Regions from separate parts of the Streptomyces sp. NPDC126503 genome, predicted to be linked through region 2. Evidence: riboswitches for the same ligand, from Rfam matches in the RefSeq annotation. Region 2 holds a riboswitch; the other holds the start of a gene.
The links. A riboswitch is a leader RNA that binds a small molecule or an ion and turns the genes downstream of it on or off. The one in region 2 is predicted to bind cyclic di-AMP.
Positions count from the first base shown of each region.

Region 1: linked by a shared signal. The riboswitch ahead of ABTY40_RS26600 (M23 family metallopeptidase) and the one ahead of ABTY40_RS09640 (M23 family metallopeptidase) in region 2 are both predicted to bind cyclic di-AMP.

Region 1 covers NZ_JBEORS010000027.1:21,446-29,780, reverse strand. Annotated here, with positions in the region: tRNA gene ABTY40_RS26630 (tRNA-Met) at 1-60, shown strand, start outside; gene ABTY40_RS26625 (MerR family transcriptional regulator) at 184-924, shown strand; gene ABTY40_RS26620 (hypothetical protein) at 1,039-1,545, shown strand; gene ABTY40_RS26615 (PLP-dependent cysteine synthase family protein) at 1,664-2,833, shown strand; gene ABTY40_RS26610 (MFS transporter) at 2,830-4,134, shown strand; gene ABTY40_RS26605 (PP2C family protein-serine/threonine phosphatase) at 4,307-5,503, shown strand; cyclic di-AMP (ydaO/yuaA leader) riboswitch at 5,705-5,852, shown strand; gene ABTY40_RS26600 (M23 family metallopeptidase) at 5,864-7,012, shown strand; gene ABTY40_RS26595 (aldo/keto reductase) at 7,112-8,059, shown strand; gene ABTY40_RS26590 (PrsW family intramembrane metalloprotease) at 8,091-8,335, opposite strand, start outside.
Region 2 covers NZ_JBEORS010000005.1:247,503-255,837, reverse strand. Annotated here, with positions in the region: gene ABTY40_RS09660 (CobW family GTP-binding protein) at 1-828, shown strand, start outside; gene ABTY40_RS09655 (DNA gyrase/topoisomerase IV subunit A) at 877-3,333, opposite strand; gene ABTY40_RS09650 (M16 family metallopeptidase) at 3,536-4,882, shown strand; gene ABTY40_RS09645 (M16 family metallopeptidase) at 4,909-6,276, shown strand; cyclic di-AMP (ydaO/yuaA leader) riboswitch at 6,508-6,672, shown strand; gene ABTY40_RS09640 (M23 family metallopeptidase) at 6,683-7,453, shown strand; gene ABTY40_RS09635 (GntR family transcriptional regulator) at 7,646-8,329, shown strand.

The DNA of each region.
Region 1 (8,335 bases), on a different contig from region 2:
GCTCGGTAGCTCGCTGGGCTCATAACCCAGAGGTCGCAGGTTCAAATCCTGTCCCCGCTACTCAGTAGCCCGAAGGCCCGGATCCGGAAACGGATCCGGGCCTTCGGCGTTCCCCCGCCCTCCCCGGAAACCTCCCGAGCGGCGTTTGACCTTTACGCAACGTCAAGTTCTAGCGTTTCCGTCATGGAGTGGTCGATCCAGGAGATCGCCAGGAAGGCCGGTACCACCAGCCGTACGCTCCGCCACTACGGCGAGCTGGGGCTGCTGGAACCGAGCCGGATCGGCGCGAACGGTTACCGGTACTACGACCAGGCGTCGCTCGTGCGGCTGCAGCGCATCCTGCTCCTGAGGGAGCTGGGCCTGTCCCTGCCCGCGATCGCCGAGGTCCTCGAAGGGCAGCGGGACACCTCCGCCGCCCTCCGTACCCACCTGCGCCTCCTGGAGCAGGAACGGGAACGCGTCGGCCGGCAGATCGAGGCCGTGCGGACCACTCTCCACAAGACCGAGAGAGGAGAGGAACTGATGGCGGAGGAAGTCTTCGACGGCTTCGACCACACGCGGTACGAGGTAGAGGTCACCGAACGCTGGGGCCGGGACGCGTACGAGCGGGGGGACCGCTGGTGGCGGTCGCTGAGCGACGCGGAGAAGAAGGCGTTCATGGACGAGCAGAAGGACATCGCGCGCGGCTTCGCGGCGGCGGCGCGGGCCGGGCTCGCCCCGGACTCCGAGGAGGCGCAGGCACTCGCCCGGCGGCACTGCGACTGGCTGTCGGCCACGACGGCACCGAGCAAGGAGTACGTGATCGGCCTCGGCCAGATGTACGTCGACGACCCGCGCTTCACGGCCAACTACGACCGGCACGGCGAGGGCACGGCGATCCTGGTGCGGGACGCGCTGAAGGTCTTCGCCGAGCGCAACCTGTAGCGACCGTCCCGAAGTAAACGGTGGCCAAAACGAGGCCCGCCCCTTTGCGTGCCGCCGAGCGCGGCCCGTAGCCTCGCGCGCACCATGAGTGACGGGACCGGGGTGGCGGATCGCGTGGCGCACACGCGGGAACAGGCAGGACGGCGGGCGCCCGCCCTCCTGCTGCTGCTCACGGTGCTCGCCCTCTTCGCCGGGATCTGCCACGGCGCGCACGGGCACGCGCTCCCGGCCTCTCTTCCCGCCCCTCTCCCGGCCCCCCTCGCCGCCCCCGCGGCCGCCGGACCCGGTGCCCGGACCGCCGCTCCCTTCGCGGCTCCGGCCCACTCCGGGACCTCCGCCCACTCCGGAACGCCCGCCCCCTCCGCGTCCCCCGTGCCCGGGTCACCCACGCACGGCTGTCACGAGGGCGGCGACGGCGGCCTGCCCCACGACGTCCACCTGCCGGCGGCGCAGACACCCGCCGCTCCCCAGCTCACCGCCCCGGACACGGCCGGAGCGCCGCTCGTCGCGCACGACGCGCTGTTCCCGGCCGACCCGCACGCCCGCCGCGTACGGGACCGGGCGGGTCCCGGGCCCGAGCCCGGACACCTGCTCATCGCCCTCGGAGTGAACCGGAACTGAGCCCTGCCGCCGTACGACCACCGGGGCGCCCCCTCGGGTCGCCCCGGGGCGCCACGCGTACGGCCCCGGACACGGCAAGGCTTCCTTCCGGCGTACTCACTCCAAGGACGTACCCCCCATGACCCTGCCCCTGTACCCGCCGCCCGGCATCGCCGGTCAGACCGTCGGCAACACGCCCGTCCTGTGGACGGACGACGGCTACTGGGCCAAGCTCGAAGGCTTCAATTTCGGCGGCATCAAGGACCGCGCCGCCCTCCACATGGTCGAACAGGCCCGCCGGCGCGGGCAGCTGCGCCCCGGCGCGCCCGTCGTCGAGTCGACCTCCGGCACCCTCGGTCTCGGACTCGCCCTCGCGGGCGTCCTCCACGGCCACCCCGTGCACGTCGTCACCGACCCCGGCCTCGAACCGATCGTCGAGCGGATGCTCGTCGCCCACGGGGCCCGCGTCCACGTCGTGCCCGAGCCCAGTGCGCACGGCGGCTGGCAGCAGGCCCGGAAGGACCGGGTCGCCGAACTGCTCGCCGACCTCGACGGGGCCTGGTGCCCCGACCAGTACGGGAACCCCGACAACCCCGGCGCCTACACCGGGCTCGCCGCCGAGCTCTCCGACCAGCTCGACCGGATCGACGTGCTGGTCTGCGCGGTCGGCACCGGCGGCCATTCGGCCGGCATCGCCCGCGCGCTGCGCGCCACCAGCAGCCCGGCCCTGGAACTGGTCGGCGTCGACTCCGTGAACTCCACCGTCTTCGGCCTTCCGGCCGGGGAACGGCTCATGCGGGGCCTCGGCTCCTCCATCCACCCGGCGAACGTGGACCACGCGGCCTTCGACGAGGTCCACTGGGTCGGCCCGGCCGAGACCGTGCGGTCGGCCCGCCGCCTGGCCGCGCGCCAGTTCGCGACCGGCGGCTGGAGCGTGGGCGCGGTCGCGCTGGTGGCGGCGTGGCTCGCCCGGACCCGGCCGCGCGGGACCCGGATCGCGGCCGTCTTCCCGGACGGGCCGCAGCGGTACTTCGACACCGTCTTCAACGACGAGTTCTGCGCGGCGCACGGCCTCCTCGACGGCCCGGTGCGCGAGGAGCCGGCGCCGTTCGTGAGCGCCGAGCGCGTCGACGGCTGGACGCGCAGGGTCCTGGACCGGGGTGCGCGGCCCGCCGGCGGCACCGACCGGGCCGGCGGCCCCGGCACCGGGCGGGCCACCGGTCTGCCCGGTCTGCCCGGACACCCTGGTTTCCCCGGCTTCCCCGGTTTTTCCGGCGACCGGGCCGGCCGGACGGGACGGATCCGTTGAGTACCACGGCCGCGCCGCCCAAGGGCGGCATCTGGAAGCAGAGCCGTACCTTCGAACCGGCCGTCCGGCTGCTGTTCCTCAACCAGCTCACCATCAACCTCGGCTTCTACATGCTCATGCCGTTCCTGGCCGCGCACCTCGCGGACGGGCTCGGCATGGCGGCCTGGGCGGTGGGGCTGATCCTCGGCGCCCGCAACCTCTCCCAGCAGGGCATGTTCCTGATCGGCGGCGCGCTCGCCGACCGGCTCGGCTTCAAGCCGCTGATCGTGGCCGGCTGCGCCCTGCGGACCGCCGGCTTCGGCGCGCTCGCCTTCGCCCAGTCGCTGCCGGTGCTGCTCGCCGCCTCGCTCGCCACGGGCCTCGCGGGCGCCCTCTTCAACCCGGCCGTACGGGCCTTCCTCGCCGCCGAGGCGGGGGAGGCGCGGAGGGTGGAGGCCTTCGCCCTCTTCAACGCGTACTACCAGGCGGGCATCCTGCTCGGGCCGCTGGCAGGGGTGGCGCTCACCGGGGTGTCGTTCCGGCTGACCTGTGGGGTGGCGGCCGTCCTCTTCGCCGGGCTGACCCTGGTGCAGCTCCGGCACCTGCCCGTACGGGGCCGGGAGGCGGACCGCGCCGGCGGCGACGGCGGCCGGGGCCAGTTCCGTACGGTCCTCGCGCACCGCACCTTCTGGCTGTTCTCGCTCGCCATGACCGGCTCGTACGTGCTGTCCTTCCAGGTCTATCTGGCCCTGCCGCTCGCGGCCGGGGGTACGGGTCTCACCACCGCCCTGTTCGTGGTGTCCGCGCTGGTGGCGCTCGCCGGGCAGCTGCGCATCACGGCCTGGTGCACGGCGCGGCTGCCGCGCGAGCGCTGTCTCGTGCTGGGCCTCGCCCTGATGGGCGCCGCCTTCCTGCTCCCGGCGGCGTTCGGGCGGGGGGTGGTGGGGCTGCTGCTGTGCGCGGCGGTCCTGGCCGTGGCGAACGCGGTGCTCTACCCGTACGAGATGGACACCGTCGTCGCCCTGTCCCGGGGGCGCTGGGTGGCCACCCACTACGGGCTCTACAACACCGTGTGCGGGATCGGCATCACCCTGGGGAACCTGGGGACGGGCGTCCTGCTCGACGTCACCGGCTGGTCGGTGGTGCCGTGGCTGGCGCTGTGCGCGGTGGGGGTGCTGTGCGCGGGGGCGGTCGCGCTCCTGGCCCGCGGCGGCCGGCTCGCGGCGCCCCCGCCCGAGCCACCGGTGCCGTCCGTGCCGCCCGTGACGTCGAACCCGCCGAAGTCGCCGAAGGCCTCGGAGCCCGATCCCGGCACCGCCTGACCGGCCGGCCACGCCGGCCCCGGGCCCCAGGGCACCCCGAGTCACCCGGCTCCCCCCGCTCGCCCGGATCCCCCGGTCGGCCGTCCGGGAGTCGCCGCCCGGCGCGGGCGCGGGGACCCTGGGAGGGCGCGGTACGGGCCGCGGCCGGTACCGACCGGGCAGGAGAGCACAGGTGGGGCACCCTCTGGGAGCGACGGGTGACGGGCGGCGGGACGACGAGCCCCGCCGCCCGTACCGCGGTGCCAGACGCTTCCTCCGGGCGCTGCCCCCGCTGGTCATCGCGGGCGGTGTGGTCTTCGACCTGTCGACCCCGCCGCAGTTCACGGCCGCGCCGATGTTCTCGGCGGCCCCGCTGATCGCCGCGCCCTTCTTCTCCACCCTGACGACCCTGCTCACCGGCATCGCCGCCGTCCTCGCCTGCCTCGGCCTGCACGCCTACAACGGCACCCTCACCGAGGTCTCCTCCCTCACCGAGGCCCTCACCGTCGTGACCGTCTCGGCGCTCGGCCTGCTGATCAACCGGGTCGTCCGGATCAGCGGGGAACGGCTCGCCTCCGCCCGCGTCATCGCGGAGACGGCGCAGAAGGCGGTGCTGCCGACCCCGGCCGAGCGGATCGGCGGACTCCACTGCGCGGCGCGCTACGAGGCGGCGCAGGCGGACGCGTTCATCGGCGGTGACCTCTTCGCCGTACAGGACACCCCGCACGGGGTGCGGCTGGTCGTCGGGGACGTACGGGGGAAGGGCCTGGAGGCGGTCGAGGCGGTGGCCGTGGTGATCGGCGCGTTCCGGGAGGCGGCCGAGCAGGAGCGGACCCTGGAGGGGGTGGCGCAGCGACTCGAGCGGGCCCTGGCCCGGGAGGGCACCCGGCGGCACGGCCTCGACGCCTTCGAGGGGTTCACGACGGCGGTCCTGGCGGAGGTCCCGCCGGGCGCCGGTGTCGTACGGATCGTGAACCGGGGGCATCCGCCTCCGCTGCTGCTGCGCGCGAACGGCGGCCTGGAGACGCTGGAGCCGGGCGAGGCGGCCCTGCCGCTCGGCATGGGCGAACTGGCGGCCTGGCCGGACCGGGCCGACGAGCGGGCGTACCCGCCGGGCGCCACCCTCCTCCTCTACACCGACGGGCTCTCGGAGGCGCGGAACGCGCAGGGTGTCTTCTACGATCCGGCGGAGCGGCTGGCCGGGCGGATCTTCCCGGGGCCGGAGGAACTCCTCGACGCGCTCGTCGACGACGTACGGCGGCACACGGGCGGCGGGGCGACGGACGACATGGCGCTCCTCGCGGTGAGCAGGCCAACGTCGGGGCAGCCGGAGCGGCGCCGGACGATGCCGGTGGTGCCGCCCGGTGGAGGGCGTCGTCACCAGCCGTAGCCAAGAGGTCTCCCAGCGATAACAATTGACGTACCGTCAGTTTTGGTGTCGGCCAGGCTTCCGTTTTGAGAGGGGGTCAACTCGGGCGAATCCCTGCCAATTCAATGAACGATCACCGGGGACGGCTTGGAATCGGACCCTCGTCTCTATTAACGTTCGATAACGCAGCGCGGTCGTCCCAGTCGTCGCAAGAGGCGACACCGTGCGCACGCGCCGAATCCCGAAAGGGAACCGGGGAACCACCACTTGGGGTGAATCGGGCCCCTCGCACCTCGTGCGAAACCGCCCGTAGGAGACCTTCCTGCTCCGAACCCGTCAGCTAACCCGGTAGGCGAGAAGGAAGGAAAGGAGCGCGCCTCCGTGGCGTCCAACCCCCCCGCACCCGAAGCCCCGTTCGACCCCTTCGGCGGCGCGGGTGCCGCCGGCTCCACCGGGGAGTGGAACCCGACCGAGGGAACCCTCCGCGCCGAGAGCCGCTCCGGCGGCCGTCACCGCGTCGTCAAGCAGCGCTCCAACTTCGCCCGTTCTTCCACCGTCCTCGGCGTCGGCGTCATCGCGGCCGTCGGCGCGGGCGGCCTCGCCACCGCGCAGGACAGGCCGCCGGTCGCCATATCGCTCCCGGACCTTCCGGACCTCAACCTGCCGGACGCCCACGACCTGCCCGGCGTCGGCGACCTGCTCCCCGACGAGGCGCCCGAGCCGGTCAGCGCCGAGCGCACCAACCCGAACCCGCTCACCGCCGCCGCGTACACCACCGTCGCCGACCGGAGCACCACGGCGGCCGGCGCCGCGAGCGCCGCCACCGGCACGGCCGGGCCCACGGCCGGTGCCGCCGACGCGGGCGAGGCGCTGCGCGCCCGCATCCTCCAGCAGGCCGAGCAGCAGCAGACCTCCGCCGACGCCGCCGAGCGGGAGGCGGCGGAGCGCGCCGCCGCCGAGAGGGCCGCCGCCGACGCCCGCGCCGCCGCGGAGAAGGCGGCCGCCGAGGCCGAGGCGAAGGCCAAGGCGGAAGCGGAGGCGAAGGCCAGGGCGGAGGCCGAGGCCAAGGCCGAGGCGGAGCGGATCGCGGCGGAGAAGGCCGAGGCCGAGCGCCTGGCGAAGCTCGCCGCCAGCTACTCGATGCCCCTCTCCTCGTACACCCTGACCTCCACCTACATGCAGTCCGGTTCGATGTGGTCCTCCGGCTACCACACCGGCCTGGACTTCGCGGCGCCCACCGGCACTCCGCTCAAGGCCGTCCACGGTGGCACCATCACCTCGGCCGGCTGGTCCGGCTCCTACGGCTACCGGATCGTGCTGCAGCTGGCCGACGGCACCGAGATCTGGTACTGCCACCTCTCCTCCATGACCGTCGCGGCGGGCCAGACCGTCGGCACCGGCGAGACCATCGGCCGCGTCGGCGCCACCGGCAACGTCACCGGCCCCCACCTCCACCTGGAGGTCCACACGCCCGGCGGCGACGGCATCGACCCGGCGGAGTGGCTCCGCTCCAAGGGCCTGTCCCTCTGACAGCACGAGGACCGTCTACCTCGGAAATCCCGGAACATGCCCCGTGGACGCCCCCGGGTTCCCGGAATAGCCGCGGCGGAGGGAGCGGTTGACCGACTCATGACCACCCTCCGCCCGCTGGGCACCTCCGACCTGCACGTCTTCCCGCTCGCCCTCGGGGGCAACGTCTTCGGCTGGAGCGCCGACGAGGCGCAGTCCTTCGCCGTGCTCGACGCCTACACCGCCGCCGGCGGCAACTTCGTCGACACCGCCGACGTCTACTCCGCCTGGGCCGAGGGCAACGAGGGCGGCGAGTCCGAGACGGTCATCGGCCGCTGGCTCGCCGCGCGCGGCAACCGCTCCGAGGTCGTCGTCGCCACCAAGGCCGGCGCCCACCCCCGGTTCAAGGGGCTCTCCGCCGCCACGATCAAGGGGGCCGCCGAGGAGTCGCTGCGCCGCCTCGGCACCGACTACATCGACCTGTACTACACCCACTTCGACGACGAGTCCGTGCCCGTCGAGGAGATCGTCACCGCGCTCGACCAGCTGGTGAAGGACGGCAAGGTACGGGCCGTCGCCGCCTCCAACATCTCCCCGGAGCGGCTGCGGGCCTCGCTCGACTTCGCGGAGGCCGAGGGCCTCGCCCGGTACGCCGTCCTGCAGCCGCACTACAACCTGGTGTCGCGCGAGACATACGAGGGCCCGCTCCTGGAGACCGCCGAGCGCGCGGGCCTCGCCGCCGTCCCGTACTACGGCCTCGCCTCCGGTTTCCTCACCGGCAAGTACCGTCCCGGCGCCACCGTCGACAGCGTCCGCGCCACCGGAGCCGCCCGCCACCTGGAGACCGAGCGCGGCCGGGCCGTCCTCTCCGCCCTCGACACGGTCGCCGAGGCCCACGGGGCCGAGCCCGCCACCGTGGCCCTCGCCTGGCTGGCCTCCCGTCCCACCGTCGCCGCGCCGATCGCCTCGGCCCGCACGGTCGAGCAGCTGCCGGCCCTGGTCGCGGTCGCCGGCCTCTCGCTCACGGACGAGGAGCTGGCCCTCCTGACGGAGGCCTCCGCCCGCTGAACCCCTGGCTCGCCCGCCGTCCGCGCCGTGATCAGCTCCGGTACGGGTTGAAGTCGCCGTAGTCGAGGTACTGCGGCGGCGCCCAGGTCAGGCCGGTGGCCCGCGCCGCGTACGTGAGCGCGGGGGAGGCGAGCGGGCGGCGCTGCCACAGGTGGTGCAGCAGCTCCTGCTCCCGCGCCGCGAAGTCCGGGCCCGCCACGCCGCGCCGGGCCCGGTCCCGCAGGAACGCGAGGGTCGTCGCGAACGACTCGTACTCGCCCACGGCCCGCGCCGCCC
Region 2 (8,335 bases):
GAGGCCCGGCTCGACGTGATCGTGATCGAGGCGAGCGGCCTCGCCGAGCCGCAGGAGCTGGTCCGCATGATCCTCGCCAGCGAGAACGAGCGGATCGTGTACGGCGGCCTGGTGGAGGTCGTGGACGCCGCCGAGTTCGACTCCACCCGGCGCCGGCACCCGGAGACCGACCGGCACCTCGCCATCGCCGACCTCGTGGTCGTCAACAAGGCCGACCGGGTCGCCGGGGACGCGCTGCGGGCCGTCCGGGAGACCGTGGCCGGCCTCGCCGGGCGGGCCGCCGTCGTCGAGGCCTCGCACGGGCGGGTGGACCCGGAGCTCCTCTTCGACCGGGTGGTGGCCGAGGGTGAGATCGAGGGCCAGATGTCGATCGAGGACATCCTGTACGGCTCCGGGGACGAGGAGCACGCGCACCCGCACGCGACCTACGAGACGCTCTCCCTCGCCACGGCCGTCCCGCTGCACCCGCGGCGGCTGATGGCCTTCCTGGACTCCCGTCCCGAGGGCCTCTACCGGATCAAGGGCTTCATCGACCTCGGGGCCGCCGACCCGGCCCACCGGTACGCCGTCCACGCCGTCGGCCGCTTCCTGCGCTTCTACCCCGAACCGTGGCCGGAGGGCGAGGAGCGCCTCACCCAGCTCGTCCTCATCGGCTCCGGCATCGACGCGGCGGCCCTCCGCAAGGAACTCGCCGCCTGCGAGCAGCACGGGCCGCAGGACGTCCCCGACGAGCACAGCATGTGGGGCGTCCTGCGGTTCGTCCCCCACCGCGACGAGCCCGAAGAGGCCGACGAGGCCGACGAAGGCGGCGACGCGGCCGAGGCGTGAACCCCGGGGGTCCGGAACCGAGGCCGGGGGCCCCGGCTCCGGACGCGGTCAGGACACCGGGCTCGCGACGACCTCGACCGGCTTGGCGAGCGGCGTGCCCGAGCCGTCGCGGCGCGGGTCCGGCTCGGGCAGTTCCACCGGGGTGCCGTTGCGCTGGGCCGCGCGGGCCGGGGTGGCGCCCGCCCAGGCCAGGACCAGGACGTCCTCGCCCTTCAGGAACCGCTGGCAGCGCACGCCGCCGGTCGCCCGGCCCTTGCGCGGGTACTGGTCGAAGGGCGTCACCTTCGCCGACGTACCGGAGGCGGGCTCCAGGGTGCCGGTGGCGCCCGCGACCGTGAAGACCACGGCGTCGGCCGCCGGGTCCACCGCGGTGAAGGAGATCACCTCGGCGCCCGCCGCCAGCTTGATGCCCGTCATGCCGCCGGCCGGCCGGCCCTGCGGCCGCACCTGGGAGGCCGGGTAGCGCAGCAGCTGGGCGTCGGAGGTGATGAAGACCAGGTCCTCCTCGCCCGTCCGCAGCTCGGTCGCGCCGACGATCCGGTCGCCCTCCTTGAGGGTGATGACCTCCAGCTCGTCCTTGTTCGCCGGGTAGTCCGGCACCACCCGCTTGACCACGCCCTGGAGGGTGCCGATCGCCAGGCCCGGCGAGGCCTCTTCGAGCGTCGTCAGACAGACCACCGTCTCCCCGGGCTCCAGGGAGACGAATTCGGCCAGCGGCGCACCGCCCGCCAGGCTCGGCGCGGCGGCCGTGTCGGGCAGCTGCGGCAGGTCGATCACCGCGAGCCGCAGCAGCCGCCCGGCCGAGGTGACCACGCCGACGTCGCCGCGCTGGGTCGCCGCGACCGCCGAGACGATCACGTCGTGCTTGGCGCGCCTGCCCTCCACCGTCGGCGGCAGCTCCTCGGTCACCGTGCGGGCCAGCAGGCCCGTCGACGAGAGCAGCACCCGGCACGGGTCGTCCGCGACCTCCAGGGAGACCGTCGCGGCCGGCGCGCCCGCCGACTCCAGCAGGACCGTGCGGCGGTCGGTGGCGAACTTCTTGGCGACGGACGCCAGTTCCGAGGAGACCAGCTTGCGCAGCTCGGCGTCGGACTCCAGGATCCCGGTCAGCTCGTCGATCTCGCCGGTGAGCCGGTCGCGCTCGGACTCCAGCTCCAGGCGGTCGAACTTGGTGAGCCGGCGCAGCGGGGTGTCCAGGATGTACTGGGTCTGGACCTCGCTCAGCGAGAAGCGCTCGATGAGGCGCTCCTTCGCCTGCGCGGAGTTCTCGCTCTGCCGGATCAGGCGGATGACCTCGTCGATGTCGAGGAGCGCGACGAGCAGGCCCTCGACCAGGTGGAGCCGGTCGCGCTTCTTGCCGCGGCGGAACTCGGAGCGGCGCCGCACCACCTCGAAGCGGTGGTCGAGGTAGACCTCCAGGAGCTCCTTGAGGCCGAGCGTCAGCGGCTGCCCGTCGACCAGCGCCACGTTGTTGATGCCGAAGGACTCCTCCATCGGCGTCAGCTTGTAGAGCTGCTCCAGGACGGCCTCGGGCACGAAGCCGTTCTTGATCTCGATGACGAGGCGCAGGCCGTGGGCCCGGTCGGTGAGGTCCTTGACGTCGGCGATGCCCTGGAGCTTCTTCGACCCGACCAGGTCCTTGATCTTGGCGATGACCTTCTCGGGGCCGACCGAGAACGGCAGCTCGGTCACGACGATGCCCTTGCGGCGCGCCGTGACGTTCTCCACCGTCGCCGTGGCGCGGATCTTGAAGGTGCCGCGGCCCGACTCGTACGCGTCCTTGATGCCCGCCAGGCCGACGATCCGGCCGCCGGTCGGCAGGTCCGGGCCGGGCACGTACCGCATCAGGGTCTCGAGGTCCGCGTTGGGGTGGCGGATCAGATGGCGGGCGGCCGCGACGACCTCGCCGAGGTTGTGCGGCGGCATGTTCGTGGCCATGCCGACGGCGATGCCGGAGGCGCCGTTGACCAGCAGGTTGGGGTAGGCGGCGGGGAGCGCGACCGGCTCCCGCTCCTGACCGTCGTAGTTCGGCGCGAAGTCGACCGTGTCCTCGTCGATCGAGTCGGTCATCAGGAGCGCGGCCGGAGCCATCCGCGACTCCGTGTACCGCATCGCGGCCGGCGGGTCGTCGTTGCCCAGGGAACCGAAGTTGCCGTGGCCGTCGACGAGGGGGAGGCGCATGGAGAAGGGCTGTGCCATGCGGACCATCGCGTCGTAGATCGAGGCGTCGCCGTGCGGGTGCAGCTTGCCCATGACCTCGCCGACGACGCGCGCGCACTTGACGAAGCCGCGGTCGGGACGGAGCCCCATCTCGTTCATCTGGTAGACGATGCGCCGCTGGACGGGCTTCATGCCGTCGCGGGCGTCGGGCAGCGCGCGCGAGTAGATCACCGAGTACGCGTACTCGAGGAAGGAGCCCTGCATCTCGTCGACGACGTCGATGTCGAGGATTCTCTCCTCGTACGCGTCGTCCGGCGGCGGTGTCTTCGTGCTGCGGCGGGCCATCGCGGCTGCGGCTCCTTCACCAACAAGGTGGATTGCTTCACCAACAAGGTTGTTCTGACGCGGACCATTGTGGACCGTGCCACCGACAACGCGGACCGCGACCCGGACGAGGGACATGGCGGGAGGCCGGGAACTTCGCCAGGTGTCGGCGCGCTTGCATACAGTGGCAGGACTTTTCCACATCGCGATCGAAGGGACGTACATGCCCATGGGTCACACGGCCACGGCCGAGGCCGGCTCCGGCGGCCTGACAGCGACCGAGCACCGGCTGGCGAACGGCCTGCGCGTGGTGCTCTCCGAGGACCACCTGACCCCGGTCGCCGCGGTCTGCCTCTGGTACGACGTCGGTTCGCGCCACGAGGTGCCGGGCCGCACGGGCCTCGCCCACCTCTTCGAGCACCTGATGTTCCAGGGGTCGAAGCAGGTGCACGGCAACGGCCACTTCGAGCTGGTGCAGGGGGCGGGCGGTTCGCTCAACGGCACGACCAGCTTCGAGCGCACCAACTACTTCGAGACCATGCCCGCGCACCAGCTGGAGCTGGCGCTCTGGCTGGAGGCCGACCGCATGGGCTCGCTGCTCGCGGCCCTCGACGAGGAGTCGATGGAGAACCAGCGGGACGTCGTGAAGAACGAGCGCCGCCAGCGGTACGACAACGTGCCCTACGGCACCGCCTTCGAGAAGCTGACGGCGCTGGCCTACCCGGAGGGCCACCCGTACCACCACACCCCGATCGGCTCGATGGCCGACCTGGACGCGGCCACGCTGGAGGACGCGCGGAACTTCTTCCGCACGTACTACGCGCCGAACAACGCGGTGCTGTCGGTGGTCGGCGACATCGACCCGGAGCGGACGCTCGCCTGGATCGAGAAGTACTTCGGTTCCATCCCGTCCCACGACGGGAAGCGGCCGCCGCGCGACGGCTCGCTGCCCGACATCATCGGTGAGCAGCTTCGGGAAGTCGTCGTGGAGGAGGTCCCCGCGCGCGCGATGATGGCCGCCTACCGGCTGCCGCACGACGGCACGCGCGCGTGCGACGCGGCCGACCTCGCCCTGACCGTCCTCGGCGGCGGCGAGTCCTCCCGCCTGCACAACCGGCTGGTCCGCCGCGACCGTACGGCCGTCGCCGCCGGCTTCGGCCTGCTGCGGCTCGCCGGGGCGCCCTCGCTCGGCTGGCTGGACGTCAAGATCTCCGGCGGCGTCGAGGTGCCGCGCGTCGAGGCCGCCGTCGACGAGGAGCTCGCCCGCTTCGCCGCCGAGGGCCCGACGCCCGAGGAGATGGAGCGCGCCCAGGCCCAGCTGGAGCGCGAGTGGCTCGACCGGCTCGGCACGGTCGCCGGCCGCGCCGACGAACTGTGCCGGTACGCCGTTCTGTTCGGCGACCCGCAGCTCGCCCTCACCGCGGTGGACCGGGTGCTGTCGGTCACCGCCGAGGAGGTGCGGGAGGCCGCCGCGGCGCGGCTGCGCCCCGACAACCGCGCGGTGCTCGTCTACGAGCCGCTGAGCACCGAGGAGAACGACGGCGACGAGGAAGAGGGAGCCGACCAGTGAGCGACGCTGCCGTGTCTTTGACCAGCATGGAGTTCCACCCGCGGCCGACGGCCGGCACGGCGAAGCCGTGGGCCTTCCCGGCACCGGAGCGGGGCACGCTCTCCAACGGCCTGACCGTCCTGCGCTGCCACCGCCCCGGCCAGCAGGTCGTCGCCGTGGAGATCTTCCTGGCGGCCCCGCTGGACGCGGAGCCCGCCGGGCTCGACGGCGTGGCGACCATCATGGCCCGCGCCCTGTCCGAGGGCACCGCCGAGCACACCGCCGAGGAGTTCGCGGCGGAGCTGGAGCGGTGCGGCGCCACCCTCGACGCGCACGCGGACCACCCGGGCGTACGGGTCTCCCTGGAGGTCCCGGTCTCCCGGCTGACCAAGGCCCTCGGCCTGCTCGCCGAGGCCCTGATCGCCCCGGCGTTCCTGGAGTCCGAGATCGAGCGCCTGGTGCGCAACCGCCTCGACGAGATCCCGCACGAGACCGCCAACCCGTCCCGCCGGGCGGCCAAGCAGCTCTCCAGGGAACTCTTCCCGGCCGACTCCCGCATCTCCCGGCCGCGCCAGGGTACGGAGGAGACCGTCGCCGCGATCGACGCCGCCGCCGTCCGCGCCTTCTTCGAGGCGCACGTCCGGCCCTCCACGGCCACCGCCGTGGTCGTCGGGGACCTGACCGACGTCGACCTCGACAAGGTGCTCGCCGAGACCCTGGGCGCCTGGACCGGTGAGCAGGCCGAGCCGCGCCCGATGCCGCCGATCACCGCCGACGACACCGGACGGGTCGTCATCGTGAACCGTCCCGGCGCCGTTCAGACGCAGCTGCTCATCGGCCGGGTCGGCCCCGACCGCCACGACAGCGTGTGGCCGGCCCAGGTCCTCGGCACGTACTGCCTCGGCGGCACGCTCACCTCCCGCCTGGACCGCGTCCTGCGCGAGGAGAAGGGCTACACCTACGGGGTGCGGGCCTTCGCGCAGGTGCTGCGCTCCGACGCCGGGGGCAACGGCGCGTCGATGCTCGCCATCAGCGGCTCCGTCGACACCCCCAACACCGGCCCGGCACTTGAGGACCTGTGGAAGGTGCTGCGGACCCTCGCCGCGGAGGGGCTCACGGACGCGGAGCGCGAGACGGCCGTGCAGAACCTGGTGGGCGTGGCGCCGCTCAAGTACGAGACGGCAGCCTCCGTCGCCGGCACGCTCGCCGACCAGGTCGAGCAGCACCTGCCGGACGACTACCAGGCGCAGTTGTACGCGCGGCTCGCCGAGACCGGCACGGTCGAGGCCACGGCCGCGGTCGTCAACGCCTTCCCCGTGGACCGGCTCGTGACCGTCCTGGTGGGCGACGCCGCGCAGATCGAGGAGCCCGTGCGCGCCCTCGGCATCGGCGAGGTGACCGTCGTGACCGGCTGACGGTCGACCGGCCGGCCGGTCCCTTTCACCGGGACTCGGCCGGCGCCGGACGCGAGGACCCTGATGTCACAGGACGTCAGGGTCCTCCGCTTTGTCCGTATTGGGGGCAAGGGTGCGCGTCTGCCCTGTGGTATGTCTTACAAACAGCCTGGTTTGTTTGCCGATTGAAAGACCGTACGCATAGCGTCATGGGCGCTGTCCGCCCGTTGCACGCGCCGCACCCGCGGCATCGGACAGCGATCGCCGAGTCCCCGTCAGGCGCGAGCCTGGGGAGCCGGGGACCCGCACGTAGTCCCTGGGGTGAATCGGACGCCTTCGCCGCGCGCGGAGGGGCCCGTAGGAGACCTTCCTGCTCCGAACCCGTCAGCTAACCCGGTAGGCGAGAAGGAAGGAAAGGACCGTCCTCTTGGCGTTCACCCGTGCCACCGGGAAGCATCGTGCTCCGAGCCGGATGGCGCGCCGCGGCGTGGGCATCGCCGGCGCGGCCACCCTCGCGACCTCCGGCGTCATCGGAACCCTCGCCTCGCCGGCGCTCGCCGCCGACACGGAGGACCGCTCCCCCGAGGACACCGGCCTCACCCGCGTCATCACCGAGGACTCGCTCGCCGACCGCGTCAACGCCCAGGTCGCCGCCCAGGAGCAGGAAGCCTTCGAGACCGCCGCCAAGGAAAAGGCCCGCGCCGAGGCGAAGCGCAAGGCCGAGGCCCGCGCCCAGGAGATCCGCGAGGCCCGCGAGCGCGCCGCCCGTGAGGCCGAGCGCCGCCGCCTCGCCTCCTTCCAGCTCCCGGTCGCCGGCTCGTACGTCTCCACGGGGTACAAGACCGGCGGCTCCCTCTGGTCCTCCGGCAGCCACTCGGGTGTCGACTTCCACGCCGCCTACGGCAGCCGGGTCGTCTCCGTCGGGGCCGGCACCGTCGTCGAGGCCGGCTGGGGCGGCGCGTACGGCAACAACATCGTCATCCGGATGAACGACGGCACGTACACCCAGTACGGTCACCTCGCCTCCATCGAGGTGTACGTCGGTCAGACCGTCGAGCCCGGGGAGCAGATCGGCGTCTCCGGCTCGACCGGCAACTCCACCGGACCGCACCTCCACTTCGAGGCCCGCACCAGCGCCGAGTACGGCTCGGACATCAACCCGGTCGCGTACCTGCGCGCCCGTGGTGTCGCCGTCTGAGGCGCCCGACCGTCAGCTCCACCCCGCCCCGGCTCCCCGCGAGCCGGGGTTTTTCTTCGGCCAAAAGAAAGCCCTGAAAGGGACCGGCCCATCGGAATTTCCCGCCCACTGCCCTAGAGTCGCGTGCAATGAAATCGCGGAAAAGGCACCGAGGGGTGCCGAGCGCTGCGCGGAACAAAGCGGAGGTCGGACATGCGCATTCCCGCGCAATCGGTGTGCACGGCGATCCGGGACGACATCGTCTCGGGGGTTCTGGAGCCCGGCAGCCGGCTGACGGAGGAACAGCTCGCCGGCCGGTACGGCGTCTCGCGCGTCCCGGTCCGCGAGGCCCTGCGGACCCTGGAGTCCGAGGGCTTCGTCGTCAGCCGCCGGCACGCCGGCGCCCATGTCGCCGAGCCCACCGAGCAGGAGGCGGCCGATCTGCTCGACGTCCGGGCGCTGCTCGAACCGCTGGGCGCGGCCCGCGCGGCGCAGCGGCGCACCGAGGCCCATCTGAAGGTGCTGCGCGGCCTGGTCAGGCTGGGACAGGAGCGGGCCCGGCGAGGACAGGGGGAGGATCTGCGCCCGCTCGGCGGCTGGTTCCACGAGACGCTCGCACAGGCCTCCGGCTCACCCGCCCTCGCCGCCCTGCTCACCCAGCTGCGACACAAGATCGCCTGGATGTACGTGGTGGAGCAGCCCGAGCGGCCCGTGGAGGCCTGGGCCGAGCACGGTGCGATCGTCGACGCGGTGGCGCGCGGGGACGCCGAGCGCGCCCGCGCGCTGACGGCGATGCACGCGGAGCACTCGCTGCCGCTGCACCGGCTGAAAAGGCCGGCGCGCGGGCGTGTGAGGGTTACGCAACATGTCGTCAACACGGCGAGTGCGCGGAATTAACACGCG